3 regions of the Alicycliphilus soli genome follow, and region 2 is predicted to be linked to each of the others. Evidence: predicted binding sites of a transcription regulator. Region 2 holds the regulator's gene; each other region holds the start of a gene.

Region 1 (3,868 bases), 1.2 Mb from region 2:
GACGGCCAAGTACTACGACAAGCTGTTTGGCGACGACCCGTCGCTGCGCAAGTCGCGCGAGAGCTTCGCCATGAAGGAGAACACCCTGCCCAGCGCCGAGCGTCGCGCGCAGATGGCCGGCTTCTTCTTCTGGACCGCCTGGGCCGCCGCCACCGAGCGTCCGGCCGATCTGGGCGGCGGCACCGGTGCCACCTACACCAACAACTGGCCGCACGAGCCGCTGATCGGCAACGTGCCCACGGGCGAGAACGTCGTCTGGTCCATCATGAGCGTTGTGGTCATGATGGCCGGCGTGGGCTTCCTCGTGTGGGGCTGGGCCTTCCTGCGCAAGCATGACGAGCAGGACCCGACTCCTCCCGCCCATGACCCGCTGACCCGCGTGGCCCTCACGCCCTCGCAGCGCGCACTGGGCAAGTACCTGTTCCTGGTCGTGGCCCTGTTCTGTGCCCAGGTCTTCCTCGGCGGCTTCACGGCCCACTACACGGTGGAAGGCCAGACCTTCTACGGCGTGGACATTTCGCAGTGGCTGCCCTATTCGCTGGTGCGCACCTGGCACCTGCAGGCGGCGCTGTTCTGGATCGCCACGGGCTTTCTGGCCGCGGGCCTGTTCCTGGCACCCGTCATCAACGGCGGCAAGGACCCCAAGTACCAGAAGCTCGGCGTGGACGTACTGTTCTGGGCGCTGGTCGTGGTCTGCGTGGGCTCGTTCATCGGCAACTACCTGACGATTGCCCATGTCATGCCCCAGGAGTGGAACTTCTGGCTCGGCCACCAGGGCTATGAATATGTCGACCTGGGCCGCCTGTGGCAGATCGGCAAGTTCGCCGGCATCGCCTTCTGGCTGGTGCTGATGGCACGCGCCATCTTCCCCGCACTGCTGGCCCCCAACGGCCAGGACAAGAACCTGCTGGCCCTGCTGACCTCCTCGGTCGTGTGTATCGGCCTGTTCTACGGCACCGGCCTGTTCTACGGCGAGCGCACCCACATCTCGGTGATGGAGTACTGGCGCTGGTGGGTGGTGCACCTGTGGGTGGAGGGCTTCTTTGAAGTGTTCGCCACCACGGCACTGGCCTTCATCTTCTCGACCCTGGGCCTGGTGTCCTATCGCATGGCCACGGCCGCCAGCCTGGCTTCGGCGTCCCTCTTCATGCTGGGCGGCGTGCCCGGCACCTTCCACCACCTGTACTTTGCCGGCACCACCACCCCGGTGATGGCCGTCGGTGCATCCTTCAGCGCGCTCGAAGTGGTGCCGCTGGTGGTGCTGGGCCACGAGGCCTGGGAGCACTGGAGCCTGCAGCACAAGGCAGAGTGGATGCGTCGTCTGCGCTGGCCGCTGATGTGCTTCGTGGCCGTGGCCTTCTGGAACATGCTCGGTGCCGGTGTCTTCGGCTTCATGATCAACCCGCCGATCTCGCTGTACTACATCCAGGGCCTGAACACCACGCCCGTGCACGCCCACGCCGCCCTGTTCGGTGTCTATGGCTTCCTGGCCCTGGGCTTCACGCTGCTGGTGCTGCGCTATGTGCGCCCGAACATGGAATTCAACGAGCGCCTGATGAAGACCGGCTTCTGGTGGCTCAACGCCGGCCTGGTGCTGATGATCGCCACCAGCCTGCTGCCCATCGGCCTGTTCCAGTTCCACGCCAGCGTGACCCACGGCCTGTGGTACGCCCGCAGCGAGGAATTCCTGCAGCAGCCCTTCCTCGAGACGCTGCGCTGGGTGCGCACCTTTGGTGACCTGGTGTTCATCACCGGCGCCCTGTGCGTGAGCTGGCAGGTGGTGAGCGCCGTGCTGTTCGGCAGCCGCGCCCCGGCCGCCCCCAGCACCGGTGCACTGGCCGGCGCACGTCGCTGACGCCGCCATCGATCGTGGGGCCGACCAGGCCTCACGATCGAGCACAGCGATTCAATATTGATAGCTGGCCGCGCTTGCCCATAAAGCGCCGCAGCCAGTTTTGACTCCATCGGCAAGACCCTCAGGGACCGCTTGCCCTTCAGCCGGCTTCACGCCGGCTTTTTTTGTGTCCGGCGATGCGCCCCGGGTTTGCGCCTGATCAAACTACATATGGTGTTCGATATGTATCGTAAACACCATATGTAGTGTTCAAAGGCCGCCATGACCATCAGCCAACCCCTGCTCGCCACCCTGCCGCGCGACGTCATCCAGAGAAACGGCGAGCGTACCGCCTTCGATGCCGCCCGCATCCGCTCCGCCATCGCCCGCGCGGGCAACGCCACGGGCGAGTTCGGCCAGGACGAGGCGCAGCTGCTCACGGCCCAGGCGACCAAGGTGCTGATCCACCGCTTCCGCGGCGAGGCGCCGACCATAGAGCAGATCCAGGACGTGGTCGAGCAGACCCTGATCGCCGCCAACCACCTGGGCACGGCCCGCGCCTACATCGCCTACCGCGAGCGCCACGCCACCCTGCGCGCCGACCGCCAGACCCTGGTGCATGTGGAGAGTTCGATCAACGAATACCTCACGCGCGCCGACTGGCGCGTGAATGCCAACGCCAACCAGGGCTACTCGCTCGGCGGGCTGATCCTCAACGTGGCGGGCAAGGTCACGGCCAACTACTGGCTCTCGCATGTCTATGCGCCCGAGATCGGCGAGGCGCACAGGAGCGGCGACATCCACATCCACGACCTGGACATGCTCAGCGGCTACTGCGCCGGCTGGTCGCTGCGCACGCTGTTGCACGAGGGCCTGAACGGCGTGCCCGGCAAGGTCGAGGCCGGGCCGGCCAAACACATGGGCTCGGCCGTGGGCCAGATCGTCAACTTCCTCGGCACGCTGCAAAACGAATGGGCCGGCGCGCAGGCGTTCTCGTCGTTCGACACCTACATGGCGCCCTTTGTGCGCAAGGACGGCATGGGCTACGCCGCCGTGCGCCAGTGCATGCAGGAGCTGATCTACAACCTCAACGTGCCCTCGCGCTGGGGCACGCAGACGCCGTTCACCAACCTGACCTTCGACTGGACCTGCCCCGAGGACCTGCGCGAACAGGTGCCGGTGATCGGCGGCGAGGAAATGCCCTTCACCTACGGCGAGCTGCAGGCCGAGATGGATCTCATCAACCGCGCCTACATCGACGTCATGACCACGGGCGACGCCAAGGGCCGGGTGTTCACCTTCCCCATCCCCACCTACAACATCACGCCCGACTTTCCCTGGGAGAGCGAGAACGCCGCCGCGCTGTTCGAGATGACGGCCAAGTACGGCCTGCCCTACTTCCAGAACTTCGTGAACTCCGAGCTCTCGCCCAACATGGTGCGCTCCATGTGCTGCCGTCTGCAGCTCGATCTGCGCGAGCTCCTGAAGCGCGGCAACGGCCTGTTCGGCAGCGCCGAGCAGACCGGCAGCCTGGGCGTGGTCACCGTCAACTGCGCGCGCTTAGGGTATCTGCACGCGGGCGACGAGGCCGGCCTGTTCGCGGCCCTGGACCGCCTGCTGGAACTGGGCAAGCAAAGCCTGGAGGTCAAGAGGAAGCTCATCCAGCGCCTCATGGACCAGGGGCTGTTCCCCTACACCAAGCGCTATCTCGGCACGCTGCGCAACCATTTCTCCACCCTGGGCGTGAACGGCATCAACGAGATGGTGCGCAACTTCACGCACGATGCCCACGACATCACGAGCGACTGGGGCCATGCCTTCGCCCTGCGCCTCTTGGACCATGTGCGCGCGCGCATCGTGCAGTTCCAGGAGGAGACCGGCCACCTCTACAACCTCGAGGCCACGCCCGCCGAGGGCACGACCTACCGCTTCGCCAAGGAAGACAAGAAGCGCTGGCCGCAGATTCTGCAGGCCGGCAGCGACGCACAGCCCTACTACACCAACAGCTCGCAGCTGCCCGTGGGCTTTACCGAC
Region 2 (3,868 bases):
CACCAGCCGCCATGTGACGCAGAGGAACGAGCCCGATGCGGTCGAAATCCTCTCGGGCGTCTACGAGGGCAAGACCACGGGCACGCCGATCGCGCTCCTGATCCGCAACCAGGACCAGCGCAGCAAGGACTACGGCAACATCGCCCAGAGCTTCCGCCCGGGCCATGCCGACTACGCCTATTGGCACAAGTACGGCCTGCGCGACCCGCGCGGCGGCGGGCGCTCGTCCGCGCGCCTGACGGCGCCCACCGTGGCTGCCGGTGCCGTGGCCAAGAAATGGCTGGCCGAGAAATACGGCACGCGCTTTCGCGCCTGCATGACGCAGCTGGGCGAGCTGCCCATCCCTTTCGAGGGCTGGGAGCATGTGCCCAACAACCCGTTCTTCGCCCCCGTGGCTGATGTGCAGCAATACGAGGACTACATGGATGCGCTGCGCAAGAGCGGCGACTCCTGCGGCGCGCGCATCCGCGTGCAAGCCAGCGGCGTGCCCGTGGGCCTGGGCGAGCCGCTCTACGACAAGCTCGACGCCGACATCGCCTACGTGATGATGGGGCTGAACGCCGTCAAGGGCGTGGAGATAGGCGCGGGCTTTGCGAGCGTGGCCCAGCGCGGCACCACGCATGGCGACTCGCTCACGCCCCAGGGCTTTGCGAGCAACAACGCGGGCGGCATCCTCGGCGGCATCAGCACGGGCCAGGACATCGAGGTGCAGCTGGCCATCAAGCCGACCAGCTCCATCATCAGCCCGCGCGAGTCCATCGACATCCACGGCCAGAGCACCGAGGTCATCACCAAGGGGCGTCACGACCCCTGCGTCGGCATACGCGCCGCGCCGATTGCCGAGGCGCTCTTGGCGCTGGTGCTCATGGACCATGCGCTGCGCCAGCGCGCGCAGTGTGGCGACGTGCATCAGGCCGTGCCGCCGATTCCCGCGAGTATTTGAGTAAAAAGTGGCTCCAGCGCTTGTCCATCAACCGCTGGCAGCTATTGAATGAGTAGCGCGGTTACTTGCGCACCTCGTCGACGAGCGCGCGGAATTCGTCGATGTCCTCGAAGCTGCGGTAGACGCTCGCGTAGCGGATGTAGGCCACCTTGTCGAGTTTCTTCAGCTCGCGCATCACCAGTTCGCCGATGCGGGCGGAGATCACCTCGCGCTGGCCCAGGTGCAGCAGCTTTTCCTCGATGCGCTCGATGGCCGAGTCGATCTGCACCGTGCTCACCGGGCGTTTGCGCAGCGCCAGCTTGAAGGAGCCGAGCAGCTTGTTGCGGTCGTATTCGACGCGGCGGCCGTCCTTCTTGACGACGGTGGGGAAATTGACCTCGGGCCGCTCGTAGGTCGTGAAGCGCTTTTCACAGGCGCCGCATTGGCGCCTGCGGCGGATGAAGTCCCCGTCCTCGGACACACGGGTCTCGATGACCTGGGTGTCCTGGTGGCTGCAGAAAGGGCACCTCATCGCGGCGGCGGCTCGGGGGCCGTATCAGCGATAGACCGGGAAGCGGCTGGTCAGCGCCTGCACCTTGGCCCGCACGGCGGCCAGGTTGGCCTCGTCGTGCGGGTTGTCCAGCACATCGGCCATCAGGTTGGCGGTGATGCGCGTTTCCTCTTCCTTGAAGCCGCGCGTGGTAATCGCCGGCGTGCCCACGCGCACGCCGCTGGTCACCATGGGCTTTTGCGGGTCGTTGGGGATGGCGTTCTTGTTGATGGTGATGTGCGCCTTGCCCAGGGCGGCCTCGGCCTCCTTGCCGGTGATGCCCTTGGCACGCAGGTCCACCAGCATCACATGGCTTTCGGTGCGGCCGCTGACGATGCGAAGACCCCGCTCGGTCAGCGTCTGGGCGAACACCTTGGCATTCCTGGTCACCTGCTGTTGGTAGGCCTTGAACTCGGGCGACAGTGCCTCCTTGAAGGCCACGGCCTTGGCGGCGATCACATGCTCGAGCGGGCCGCCCTGCAGGCCAGGGAAGATGGCGCTGTTGATGGCCTTCTCATGCTCGGCCTTCATCAGGATGATGCCGCCGCGCGGGCCGCGCAGGCTCTTGTGCGTGGTGGAGGTGACCACGTCGGCGAACGGCACGGGGTTGGGGTACTCGCCTGCGACCACCAGGCCGGCGTAATGGGCAATGTCCACCCAGAAGATGGCGCCGACTTCCTTGGCCACGCGCGCCATGCGCTCGAAGTCGATGCGCAGCGCGTAGGCCGATGCGCCGCCGATGATGAGTTTGGGCTTGTGCTCGCGCGCCTTGGCCTCGAACGCGTCGTAGTCGATCTCTTCCTGTGCATTCAGGCCGTAGGAGACCACGTTGAACCACTTGCCCGACATGTTCAGCGCCATGCCGTGCGTCAGGTGACCGCCCTCGGCCAGGCTCATGCCCAGAATGGTGTCGCCGGGCTTGAGGAACGCCATCAACACGGCCTGGTTGGCCTGCGAGCCCGAGTTGGGCTGCACGTTGGCGGCCTCGGCGCCGAACAGCTGCTTGATGCGGTCGATGGCGAGCTGCTCGATCACGTCCACGTTCTCGCAGCCGCCGTAGTAGCGCTTGCCGGGGTAGCCCTCGGCGTACTTGTTGGTCAGTTGCGAGCCCTGCGCGGCCATGACGGCGGGCGAGGCGTAGTTCTCGCTGGCGATCAGCTCGATGTGTTGTTCCTGGCGCAGGTTCTCGGCCTGGATGGCGGCCCACACTTCAGGATCGGTTTGTTCGACGAGGATATTGCGTTGATACATGGCAGTCCGATGAACTAAGAGTCCCTTGGCAATCAAGGGCTGCCCAGGCGAACGACGGATCGCTGCGGGGCACTGCTTGCCATATCCGCGCGGTACGCTCCCCAGTGGTTTGCAGAAAAAACAGCCTTTCTGCCGGTCTCCACGTCAGCGGCGCGGCCTCGAGGTCGCGCGCCTATCGCCAGTTGCGTACCCCGCTAGTGTAGCGGAGCAGGTCCTCGCCCTGCCCGTGGTGGGCTACTCGGAATGCTCAGCTGTTGCCGAGCAGCGCGACCTTTTCCTCTGTCTGCGGCTCGGTGGATGCCGTTTCGGCAGCAGCGGGAGCCTTGTTGGGGACTTCCGGCTTGGCGACGGTCACCGGGCGACCCGCCACCTGACGCAGGCGGAAATGCTCGGCCAGCACCTTCGCGGCATAGCCGCCGTCGCTGGGCAGGTTGGCGGCGCCCACGTAGTAGCGCAGACCGCCTTCGAGGGAGCCGGCGCGGGCAATGCATTCCTGCAGTACCTTGACGCCCACGCGCAGGTTGGCAACAGGGTCGAACGCCGCGAGGCGGCCGCCAAAGCCTTCGTACTTGTCGGTGTGCACGCTGGTCATGACCTGCATCAGCCCCTGGGCGCCGACGGAGCTCTGCGCAAACGGGTTGAAGCTCGACTCGATGGCGATGATGGCCAGAATCAGCGTCGGATCGAGTTTGGTGCGCCGGCCGACGTCATAGGCCTCGGTGACCAGCGCGGCCAGCGGCTCGGGGGCGACGCGGTACTTCTTGCTCAGCCAATAGGCGACGGCCGCCTGCTCGCGCGGCAACTCCTTGGGGTTGATGGCCACGGCCCGCTCGCTCGCGGCCGGCTCCAGGGCGAAGCCAATCTCCTCGACATGGCGCGCGTGGAGCCATGCCCGCAGCTGCTCCTCCCCGGCCTGGCGCAAGTCGGGGCGGGCCGTGAGGGTGATCGCGGCGAAGGCGACCGCCAGGCCGAGCAGGGCAAAGCCGCTGTGCGTGATTTCAAGAAAACCGCTGAGCACATCGGCGGCAAAGGTGCGCACGCCGGTCATCGCTTTTCCTGATGCTGTCATAGCTGTTCCTTTCAGAGGCGGATCCCACAGGGCGCAGCGTCTTGTGCGCACGCTGAAGGCTCCGGTCTTGCCAGCT
Region 3 (3,868 bases), 1.7 Mb from region 2:
TCAAGGTACCGCGCCTGAGCGAGGCGGCGCTTGCGCGCATCGCCCAGCATCCGCTCACGGGCAATGTGCGCGAACTCGAGAACCTGCTGCACCGTGCCGTGGCCCTGAGCGACGGGCAGGAGCTGCATATCGATCTCCCCGCGCCCGCCACCATGGAACCCGGCACATCGCTACCCCAGGCGCAAGCCGCGGACGCGCCCACGCCCCCGACACCCATGACCGCCGGCGCCACAGCGCGCACCGATGGACTGCGCGCCTGGCTGGACGCGCAGGAGCGAAGCCTCCTGGAGCAGACCCTGCGCGAGACGGTCAATGACCAGACGGCCACGGCCACGCGCCTGGGGCTGAGCGTGCGCCAGCTGCGCTACCGCATGCAGCGCCTGCACATCCCTGTTCCGCGAGACGAAGCCCCCCATGGCGCCACGCAGTGAACCCGTGACGCAACCGACCGCACCATGGCAGGGCGGCTGGTACCGAGGCGCACACCGTCTCCCGTCCCCCAACCACGGCAGGCGACCGGAGGGCGCCGTCATCGACCTGATCGTCGTGCACTCGATCAGCCTGCCGCCGGGCGAATACGGCGGCCAGGCCGTGCAGCAGCTGTTCACGAACCGGCTGGACTGGGACGCGCATCCCTACTTCGCGTCCATCCGCGGACTGGAGGTGTCGGCCCATTTCTTCATCGCCAGGGACGGCCGGCTGTGGCAGTTCGTGGACGTTGACAGGCGCGCCTGGCATGCCGGGCGCTCGCACTATCGCGGACGCGACGCGTGCAACGACGACTCCATCGGCATCGAGCTCGAAGGCCTGGAAGGCCTGATCTTTGAGGCCGCACAGTACCGCTGTCTGCTGCGCCTGTGCCGGGCCCTCGCGCAACGCCACCCCATCCGTTACATCGCCGGCCACGAACATGTTGCGCCCCATCGCAAGCAAGACCCCGGCCCGGGCTTTGACTGGCCATGGCTGCGGCACGCGTTCGCCGGCTCGGGGATTGTGTTTCCACCTGTTGCCACGCCGCTGAACAGCCGCGCACGCTGAGCGCGAAGGGCGCCCACACATGCCCCGCCTGCTCCCTCGACGCCGGGGGCATGGGTAGTTTTTTCCTCATTGGACGCAGATTCGAAGAATCGGGCACCATACGGATATACACTACCAATAGTGTCTTGAATCGCAAAGATACCATAGATATAGTGTTACGCAGCACACTCACGCGTCACCACCCCGCCCACCGGCAGCTGCCTGCCCGGCGCGGCCAACCCCAGGACACAGCCCAGAGGAACCCATGCAAGTTGCGCCCGTTCACGCCCATACCCAGCCCACAACACCCTCGCAAACCACGGCCACGCCCGCTCCCGACATCGCTGGCGATACATTCAGTCACTACCAAATCATTCGGCGCAATGGTGCGGTCGTGCCGTTTGAGCCGCAGAAGATCGCCGTGGCCATGATGAAGGCCTTTCTCGCCGTGCATGGCACGCAGGGCGCGGCCTCGGCCAGCGTGCGCGAGGTCGTGGACGAGCTGACCCGCACGGTGGTTCGCGCGCTGATGCGCTCGCGCCCCAGCGGCGGCACCTTCCACATCGAGGACGTGCAGGATCAGGTGGAGCTGGGCCTGATGCGCGGCAGCCACCATGAGGTGGCGCGCGCCTATGTGCTGTACCGCGAGCGCCGCGCCCAGGAGCGCGCGCAGAAGAAGGAGCAGCTGCACCCGCAAATGCCCGCGCTGTACGTGCAGGACCGTGGCCAGCGCGTGGAGCTCGATGTGCTGCGCCTGCAGGCACTGATCGAGTCCGCCTGCGCCAATCTGGGCCAGGAGGTGCAGGCCGCCCCGATCACCGCCGAGACCATGCGCAACCTGTACGACGGCGTGCCCATGGACGAGGTGTACAAGGCATCGATCCTCGCGGCGCGCACGCTGATCGAGAAGGACCCCGGCTACAGCTACGCCACGGCGCGCCTGCTGCTGCACACCATCGTGCGCGAAGTGCTGGGCCAGGGCGTGCAGCCGGCCGACATGCAGGCGGCGTACCAGGGCTACTTCGCCGGCTTCATCCAGAAGGGCGTCGATCACGAGCTGCTCAACCCCGAGCTCCTGACGTTCGACCTGCCGCGCCTGGCCCAGGCGATCAAGGCCGAGCGCGACCAGCAGTTCGACTATCTGGGCCTGCAGACGCTGTACGACCGCTACTTCCTGCACGTGAGCAAGACGCGCATCGAACTGCCCCAGGCCTTCTTCATGCGCGTGGCCATGGGCCTGGCGCTGCAGGAGGACGACCGCAACGCGCGCGCCATCGAGTTCTACGAGCTGCTGTCCTCGTTCGACTTCATGAGCAGCACGCCCACGCTGTTCAACAGCGGCACGCTGCGCTCGCAGCTGTCGTCCTGCTACCTGACCACGGTGCCCGACGAGCTCGGCGGCATCTACGAATCCATCAAGGAAAACGCCCTGCTGTCCAAGTTCGCCGGAGGCCTGGGCAACGACTGGACGCGCGTGCGCGCGCTGGGCGCGCGCATCAAGGGCACGAACGGCGAGTCGCAGGGCGTGGTGCCCTTCCTCAAGGTCGTCAACGACACGGCCGTGGCCGTGAACCAGGGCGGCAAGAGAAAGGGCGCGGTCTGCACCTATCTGGAGAGCTGGCATCTCGACATCGAGGAGTTCCTGGAACTGCGCAAGAACACCGGCGACGACCGCCGCCGCACGCACGACATGAACACGGCCAACTGGATTCCCGACCTGTTCATGAAGCGCGTCATCGACAAGGGCCAATGGACGCTGTTCTCGCCGTCGGACGTGCCCGACCTGCACGACCTCTACGGCCAGGCCTTCGAGCGCGCCTACACGGCCTATGAGGCCAAGGCCGACAGCGGCGAGCTCAGGCTGTTCAAGCGCGTGCCCGCCGTGGACCTGTGGCGCAAGATGCTGTCCATGCTGTTCGAGACCGGCCACCCCTGGATCACGTTCAAGGACCCGTGCAACATCCGCTCGCCCCAGCAGCATGTGGGCGTGGTGCATTCGAGCAACCTGTGCACCGAGATCACGCTCAACACCAGCGACACCGAGACCGCCGTGTGCAACCTGGGCTCGGTGAACCTTGCCCAGCACCTGAAGGATGGCAAGGTGGACCACGACAAGCTGCGCCGCACCGTGGCCACGGCCATGCGCATGCTGGACAACGTCATCGACATCAACTACTACGCCGTGGACAAGGCGCGCGACTCCAACCTGCGCCACCGCCCCGTAGGCCTGGGCCTGATGGGCTTTCAGGATGCGCTGTACGCGCTGCGCATTCCCTACGCGAGCGACGCCGCGGTGGAGTTTGCCGATGCATCGATGGAGGCCATCTGCTACTACGCCTACTGGGCCTCCACCGAGCTGGCGCGCGAGCGCGGTCAGTATTCGAGCTACCAGGGCTCGCTGTGGTCGCAGGGCATTCTGCCGCTCGACTCGCTGGAGCTGCTCGCGCGCGAGCGCGGCGGCCATGTGGAGGTCGATCGCAGCACGCGCCTGGACTGGGATGCGCTGCGCCAGAAGATCGCGCGGGACGGCATGCGCAACAGCAACTGCGTGGCCATTGCCCCCACGGCCACCATCTCCAACATCGTGGGCGTGGATGCGTCCATCGAGCCCTCGTTCGGCAACCTGGCCGTCAAGTCCAACCTGTCGGGCGAGTTCACCGTCATCAACCAGTACCTGGTGCGCGACCTCAAGGCCCTGGGCCTGTGGGATGAGGTCATGCTCATGGACTTGAAGCATTTCAAGGGGTCGCTGCACGCCATCGACCGTGTGCCCGAGCACATCAAGGCGCTGTATTCCACGGCCTTCGAGGTCGCGCCAGAGTGGCTCGTGGAGGCCGCGGCGCGCCGCCAG

Evidence for each region. The regulator NrdR, encoded in region 2, represses ribonucleotide reductase genes. The targets are predictions, from matches to a motif close to CACNANATNTNGTG.
Region 1: a site for NrdR is predicted at 2,090-2,103, ahead of ABUE11_RS00610 (ribonucleoside triphosphate reductase). Genes of this name have one in related genera too.
Region 3: a site for NrdR is predicted at 1,180-1,193, ahead of ABUE11_RS03235 (ribonucleoside-diphosphate reductase subunit alpha). Genes of this name have one in related genera too.

Annotation. Positions count from the first base shown of each region.
Region 1 is NZ_CP160388.1:132,087-135,954, forward strand. It holds gene ABUE11_RS00605 (nitric-oxide reductase large subunit) at 1-1,855, shown strand, start outside; gene ABUE11_RS00610 (ribonucleoside triphosphate reductase) at 2,117-3,868, shown strand, end outside.
Region 2 is NZ_CP160388.1:2,804,356-2,808,223, reverse strand. It holds gene aroC (chorismate synthase) at 1-943, shown strand, start outside; gene nrdR (transcriptional regulator NrdR) at 1,005-1,454, opposite strand; gene glyA (serine hydroxymethyltransferase) at 1,479-2,723, opposite strand; ZMP/ZTP riboswitch at 2,758-2,919, opposite strand; gene ABUE11_RS13265 (lytic transglycosylase domain-containing protein) at 2,971-3,792, opposite strand.
Region 3 is NZ_CP160388.1:687,854-691,721, reverse strand. It holds gene ABUE11_RS03245 (sigma-54 dependent transcriptional regulator) at 1-431, shown strand, start outside; gene ampD (1,6-anhydro-N-acetylmuramyl-L-alanine amidase AmpD) at 415-1,038, shown strand; gene ABUE11_RS03235 (ribonucleoside-diphosphate reductase subunit alpha) at 1,283-3,868, shown strand, end outside.